2 regions of the Peribacillus sp. FSL R5-0717 genome follow, and region 2 is predicted to be linked to the other one. Evidence: a T-box and tRNA genes for the amino acid it is inferred to sense, from the RefSeq annotation. Region 2 holds a T-box; the other holds one or more tRNA genes.

Region 1 (3,402 bases), 2.8 Mb from region 2:
GATTATTGAAGGGTTCGAAAACACACCGGATGCATTTTTAGGTCTGTTTAAAGGAACGAACCTTGGAAAACAGCTTGTGAAAGTTGCGGAACCCGAATTCGCTCAACTATAAGTTTTATGGAAATATAGCTGAGGAAGGTTCTTCGTTGTGATTTTTAAGCAGCTATAACAAAAGCGGCCTTTTTTCGATATTCAATCGGGAAAAGGCCGTTTTCCTTTCAAGTAAAATATATTAGTGGCATCTCTTAAACCATTTGAAGGATAAGCCATCGATAGCGGCAGATAAAGGTCGACCACTTACGAATAAAGAAGTTCCTGACATGGAAGGATACTCAAAAATCCGCCAGGTAATTTTGGACCTGCAAGTAGCGCTTCAGTTTTGCGGAGAAGCAACTGGATAATCAATCCAGGAAGGGAGTTCATATATGACTCCCTTCCTTTTAAGGTCGCCCCTGTTAATAGGAGGAAATTGGCAGGATAATAGAAAAGTCTGTAAAAATGCTTGTTTTCATTATAAAATGGACTTATAAACAGAAAGGTGATGAACCATGTCAAACGTTGCTAAATTTCGTGATTTTTTAACTAGTGAGAAAATCTATATGAATGAGTTGAATGAAGATGGCACCACCTTTTTTAGAGCCGAGCAAAAGTTAAAGGACGGGTGGAAGGTCCTTTTAGTATTTGCTTTCAATCAAGATGAAAATGTGGCGGACTTATTTTGCTTTAATGTCGCCGAGTTGAAGAACCCCGAAAAGAAACAGGATGTACATACACTGTTGAATGAATTTAATGCTAATTTCAGGTATTCCAAGCTGTATGAAGAAAATGGGACCATTTCGATTCGTTATTCATACTCTATTGAGGGGGATATCGTACCGGATCTGGCGTTCAGGAAGTTAATCATGCTGCTAGAAACGGCACAGCAGGTTTATCCGCGTTTAATGGAAGTCATTTGGTCTTAAATCATCATATAGGATGAAAAAAGTTCTCTGAATCAGAGGACTTTTTAACATACTTACTAGAGTGAATGAATATATTAACGTTACAATACGCTAATTATTAATTTTTTTTAAAAAAACTATTGCATTTTTTCACATTAAACTATATAATTAATTTTGTTGATTGGTAATTCGACAAACTTCTACAAGAATATGCGGGTGTAGTTTAGTGGTAAAACCTCAGCCTTCCAAGCTGATGATGAGGGTTCGATTCCCTTCACCCGCTCCAATACATACTCATAACGTAGGGTTTCGTTACCTGGAGAACGAAGCTTTGCGTTTAAATATTATTACAAGAATTCTACTGTTTACAGTGGGATTTTTTTATTGTCCAAATTCCCTGCATTTCATCGAAGCGGTAATACAGTAGTCATACCCGAAAAAATTTTGATTAATCCTTCATCCGGGAGTGTGGGGATTTCGATGCAGCACAAACTTAGTCAATATGTTTAACTACGTTAGTAGAATCAGTTTGAATAAGTTTGTGCTTTTTTTGTTAAAGGGGAAGAGAAAGGCGTACCAGGCTTATGTAGCATCGATGATTATCAATCGAAAGGCAGAAAGTAACCATTGCAAATCGGCTGCCGGGACCCTGGAGACGTTTGCTTTGATGAGGCTCGCAGACAGTCGGAGGGAAGGGAATGAATTTCTGGGGTAAAACGGAAAGTGTTTTTGAGGGTTAACAAATCTGATCGTTGATTTCCACTACAGGCACTCGCTTTCCGCGGGCGGTCCGGGAGCCTCCTTGGCTCTCGCCTTCGGTGTCTCCCTTGGCCCCGCTTTTCCCGCAGGAGTCTCGTACCTTACGTTCCAATCAACTGGAACGTTCTTATAAATAAAAACCGAAGGCTAGACTCATCTCGAACAAAGTTTAAGACGAGGTGATCCTTGAGGTTTTTTTACAGTAACCCATAAAGGATGTAAAAAATTTGCGACACTCTTGCCGATGAATTGGCTAGCCGAGATCCTGGAGGTGTTTACGTCAAGGAGGCTCGGCAGACAGTCGGTGGAAAGGGAGCGGATTTCTGGAATCGACTGGAATGAAATATTAAGAAAAAAACCTTAGGCTGGGCATCTCGAACCAAGTTTACGATGTGATCCTTGAGTTTTTTTACAATAATCCTTAAAGGATGGAAGAAATATGCGACACTCCTGCCGAGTAACTGGCTAGCCGAGACCCCGGAGACGTTTACGTCGAGGAGGCTTGGCAGACTGTCGGCGGAAAGGAAGCGGATTTCTGGAATCGACTAAAAGAAAATTTTAAGAACCTTTTTCAGGGTATGGATCGATCGGTTAAATAAAAAAATACCGCGGACTGGTTTTATTAAGTGGAACAATAATGAAAAAACCCCTTCCGATTGTGGAAAGGGATTATTTCCGTAATTATCCTTCCATAATCGAGTAAGTCCCTTCACCACCGTGGATTTCAAGGAACATGTCCATCAAGGATTTCGTTAGCTGATTTGCTTCCGTGGTTGAAGTATTGGGTTGTAAATAAATGATTTGGATGGCTTTTTTCGTTTCCTCAGTGACTTTCGTGCGTTCTGAATCAACGTAGGGACTTCCGAATGCGCCAGCATGATCGGCTGATGTAATCATATTTTCCATGGAATTGAAGCGGCCGTTCAAACCGTCATACCCATCTGCCCCCTCGCCAATCTTAATCGAGATGTCTCCCGTTAATTTTTCAGCATCATAAATGCCGATCGGAACTTCATATAACAGTGAGAAGAAGTTATTCAAATCGATGGCCGAATGGATGGGCGTCAAGTAATTCTGTTTTTTCACGCGGCGGTATAGGGCTTCCACGGAGGGACGATACCGTGACGGGTTTGTTCCTGTAGCCTTGAAAATTTCCCGCCACACTTTAATGCCGGAAAAGTCGGTCAATTCCTTTTCTTCAAGGTCGAAGAAAAGAGCTTCCTGAAATAGTTGAAGTCTTCCTTTCACCATTTGCGGGGAGGGACCGACTTCGATGTTTTCATATGTAATGACCCCGACTTTAAATTCAGGGATTTTACTGCTAAGATTAGCTGATACGGTAATTTCCAACCGTTTCACCTCCAAAAATGATTGCAATTAGTTTATCATAGATAGCAATGGTTTGAAATGGATTCAAGCTTCAATGGGAATACTGAATGAACGTAGGTGATTAATATGGATATGAACTCATTCAAGCAAGAAGTGATTTTATATAGTAAGGAAATCGGCATCGATAAAATCGGCTTTACTTCGGCTACGGCTTTCACCGAACTGAAAGGTCGGCTGATACGTCAACAGGAACTGGATTACCAGTCAGGGTTTGAAGAAGCCGATATAGAAAAAAGGGTAAGGCCTGAATTGATATTCGATAAACCGCAATCCATCATTTCGATTGCGCTTGCTTATCCTTCGAAATTGAAGG
Region 2 (3,402 bases):
CTGCGCTTGAAGGAAATAATGTGGATACTCTGCTTGAACAAATCAAAGAGCATCTGCCTGAAGGTCCCCAGTTCTATCCAGCTGACCAAGTGACCGACCATCCGGAACGTTTTATCATTTCCGAATTGGTCCGCGAGAAGGTACTGCACCTGACACGGGAAGAAATTCCACATTCAGTGGCTGTTGTCATCGATTCAATTAAAAAGATGGACAATAGCGACACCATCAATGTCATGGCGACTATCGTTGTCGAACGGGATTCACAAAAGGGCATTGTCATCGGAAAGCAAGGGAAAATGCTTAAAGAAGTCGGCAGCCGTGCCAGGGTGGATATCGAAAACCTATTGGGCTCTAAAGTTTTCTTGGAACTATGGGTGAAGGTACAGAAGGATTGGCGTAACAAAGCAAGCCAGCTTCGTGATTACGGCTTCAATGAAAGCGAGTATTAATTAACAAAATTTACGCATCATGAAAGTTAGGAAAACGGTCAAGCTAATCATATGGTCGGATATTCATATTGCTAGTTAAAAATGAAAGGTGGGCTTTATATGTTGGATTTTACCTGGGAATTATTCACTGAAACAGGTAATGTGGACACCTATTTGCTGTTTAAGGAGATAGAAGTCGAGAGACAGGAAAGACACTTGGGATTGAATGATGAGCTAGCAGAAATTGATTTTCCTGTTTCATAGGTTAGCCTTGGCAAGCATGGGTGGTGTCTTGGTATGCTCCAAAAATGTGAAGGCATTGTCATAAGACGAACTGCATATGGAGAAAATAACAAAATCATTACTATATATACCCGTGAGCTAGGGAAAATTGGCGTCATGGCGAGAGGGGCCAGTAAACCTAACAGCAGGCTTTCAGCCGTCACACAGCTTTTTTGCTCCGGGTATTTTCTTGTAACCACATCAACCGGACTCGGCAGTCTTCAGCAAGGCGAAATGGTCGATTCACTCCGTTTCATAAGGGAGGATCTTTTTGCCACAGCTTATGCTTCATATATTGTTGAATTGCTTGATAAAAGCGTCGAGGATAAGAAACCGAATCCATATTTGTATGAATTGCTTTCGCAAACCTTGCATTACATAAACGAGGAATATGACGCGGAGGTTTTGACATTCATTTTTGAAATGAAGATGCTGCCCGTCAATGGGATTAACCCAGTGCTGAATCAGTGTGCTGTATGTGGCGAAACGGAAGGGGAATTCTCCTTCTCGCTTCGGGAAGCGGGCTTTATTTGTCACCGCTGTCTGGGGAAAGACCCTTATCATTTTAAAATTTCACCTGCAGCCGTCAAAATGCTTCGAATTTTTTATTATTTCGATTTATCAAGGCTCGGAAATATTTCCGTTAAGCCTGAAACGAAAAAAGAACTGCGGAAGATCATCGATGCATATTATGAGGAATATTCCGGTCTGCTTTTGAAATCAAAAAAGTTCCTGAAACAGATTGATTCGATGAAAGATATGTTTTAGGTTCTGACCTATTGACATTCCATGCTAGTTTGTATAAAATTCTAATCATCAAAATAAGAAGATTGCGTTGATGGAAAAGAGTATCTGTCATTCTCCATAAAAAGCGAACCCGGGACGGTGGAAGCCGGGATATGGATATACAGAGAAGGGCGTTTCCGGAGCATGTTGCTTTGAAAAGAGGCCGTTTTGTAAACGGCAATTAGGGTGGAACCGCGGGTATACTCTCGTCCCTATGCATTTCGCATAGGGACGGGAGTTTTTTGTTTGCCAAAATGTAATGGGTTTCCGACCTTTAATCTTAAAAAGAGCCGTTTAAATAACCTGGAGGTGTACGATGAATATTCAAAATATGATTTTAACGTTACAAAAGCATTGGTCTGAACAAGGCTGCATATTGATGAATGCTTATGATGTCGAGAAAGGGGCAGGAACGATGAGCCCATACACGTTCCTGAGAGCCATTGGACCGGAGCCTTGGAGCGTCGCTTACGTAGAGCCTTCCCGCCGTCCTGCTGACGGTCGTTATGGTGAGAACCCTAATCGCCTGTATCAGCATCATCAGTTCCAAGTGATCATGAAGCCGTCGCCTGACAATATCCAAGAGTTGTATTTGGATTCATTACGTGCTTTAGGGATAAATCCGCTCGAGCATGATATTCGCTTTGTGGAGGACAATTGGGAAAATCCTTCTTTAGGGTGTGCCGGTCTCGGTTGGGAAGTGTGGCTTGATGGAATGGAAATCACACAATTTACATATTTCCAACAGGTGGGCGGCCTTGAGTGTAAACCGGTTTCCGTGGAAATTACATACGGGATCGAACGTCTCGCCTCTTACATTCAAGATAAGGAAAACGTATTTGACCTAGAATGGACAGATGGATTCACTGTTCGCGATATATTTGGTCAGCCGGAATACGAACATTCGAAATATACGTTCGAAACCTCCGACCTTGACATGCTGTTTCAGCTTTTCACGATGTATGAAAAGGAAGCGCATCGACAAATGGAAGAAGGACTTGTACATCCTGCATATGATTATGTTTTGAAATGTTCCCATACATTTAACCTTTTGGATGCCAAAGGTGCCATCTCGGTGACGGAAAGAACGGGTTATATTGCCCGGTGCCGTAACTTAGCGCGTAAGGTTGCCAAAACCTTCTATGAAGAGCGGGAAAAATTAGGCTTCCCGATCCTGAAAGTGAAAGGGGAGAATACAAATGAGCAAGCGTGATTTGTTATTGGAGATTGGATTGGAAGAGCTGCCTGCCCGATTTGTGACAGCATCAATGAAACAGTTGTCAGATAAAGTGCAGCAATGGCTAACGGAAAAAGCGATAGAATTCGGGACGGTTGAAGCTTTTTCCACACCAAGACGTTTGGCCGTATTGGTGAAGGACGTGGAAGAATCCCAAAAGGATATCGAAGAAGAGGCAAAAGGTCCGGCCAAAAAAATCGCGTTGGACAGCGAAGGCAACTGGTCTAAAGCAGCATTGGGATTCGTCAGGGGTCAAGGCATGACTTCAGAGGACATTTATTTTAAAGAACTCAAGGGAGTGGAATATGTCCATGTGAATAAATTCATAAAAGGACAGCAGACCGTTCAGCTTTTATCTGAGCTTGCTGAAATCATCAGCGGCATGACGTTCCCGAAAAATATGCGCTGGGCCAATCAGGAGCTCCGCTTCGTCCGTCCGATTAAATGGCTGATTGCCTTATTTGGCAATGAAATAGTGCCTTTCAGCATTGCTGATGTGGAAACGGGCCGTGAAACAAAAGGACATCGTTTCTTAGGCAATAGCGCCACCATCGAGGAGCCGGAACAGTACGAAGATATGCTGAGAGAACAATTTGTAATGGCAGATCCAGATAAACGCCGGCAAGTTATATTGGATCAGATTAAAGAGCTTGAGCAGGAGAAAGGCTG

Evidence for each region. The T-box of region 2 lies ahead of glyQ (glycine--tRNA ligase subunit alpha). A T-box ahead of a tRNA ligase gene usually reads a tRNA of that ligase, here a tRNA-Gly.
Region 1: it encodes a tRNA-Gly, which carries the amino acid that the T-box ahead of glyQ (glycine--tRNA ligase subunit alpha) is inferred to sense. The anticodon was not compared.

What each region holds. Positions count from the first base shown of each region.
Region 1 covers NZ_JBBOOF010000001.1:3,509,369-3,512,770, forward strand. Annotated here, with positions in the region: gene NYE65_RS16965 (NADP-dependent oxidoreductase) at 1-112, shown strand, start outside; gene NYE65_RS16970 (YbjN domain-containing protein) at 549-962, shown strand; tRNA gene NYE65_RS16975 (tRNA-Gly) at 1,154-1,227, shown strand; gene NYE65_RS16980 (B3/B4 domain-containing protein) at 2,382-3,050, opposite strand; gene queG (tRNA epoxyqueuosine(34) reductase QueG) at 3,156-3,402, shown strand, end outside.
Region 2 covers NZ_JBBOOF010000001.1:720,053-723,454, reverse strand. Annotated here, with positions in the region: gene era (GTPase Era) at 1-449, shown strand, start outside; gene NYE65_RS03570 (YqzL family protein) at 549-692, shown strand; gene recO (DNA repair protein RecO) at 726-1,478, shown strand; T-box leader at 1,537-1,713, shown strand; gene glyQ (glycine--tRNA ligase subunit alpha) at 1,813-2,709, shown strand; gene glyS (glycine--tRNA ligase subunit beta) at 2,696-3,402, shown strand, end outside.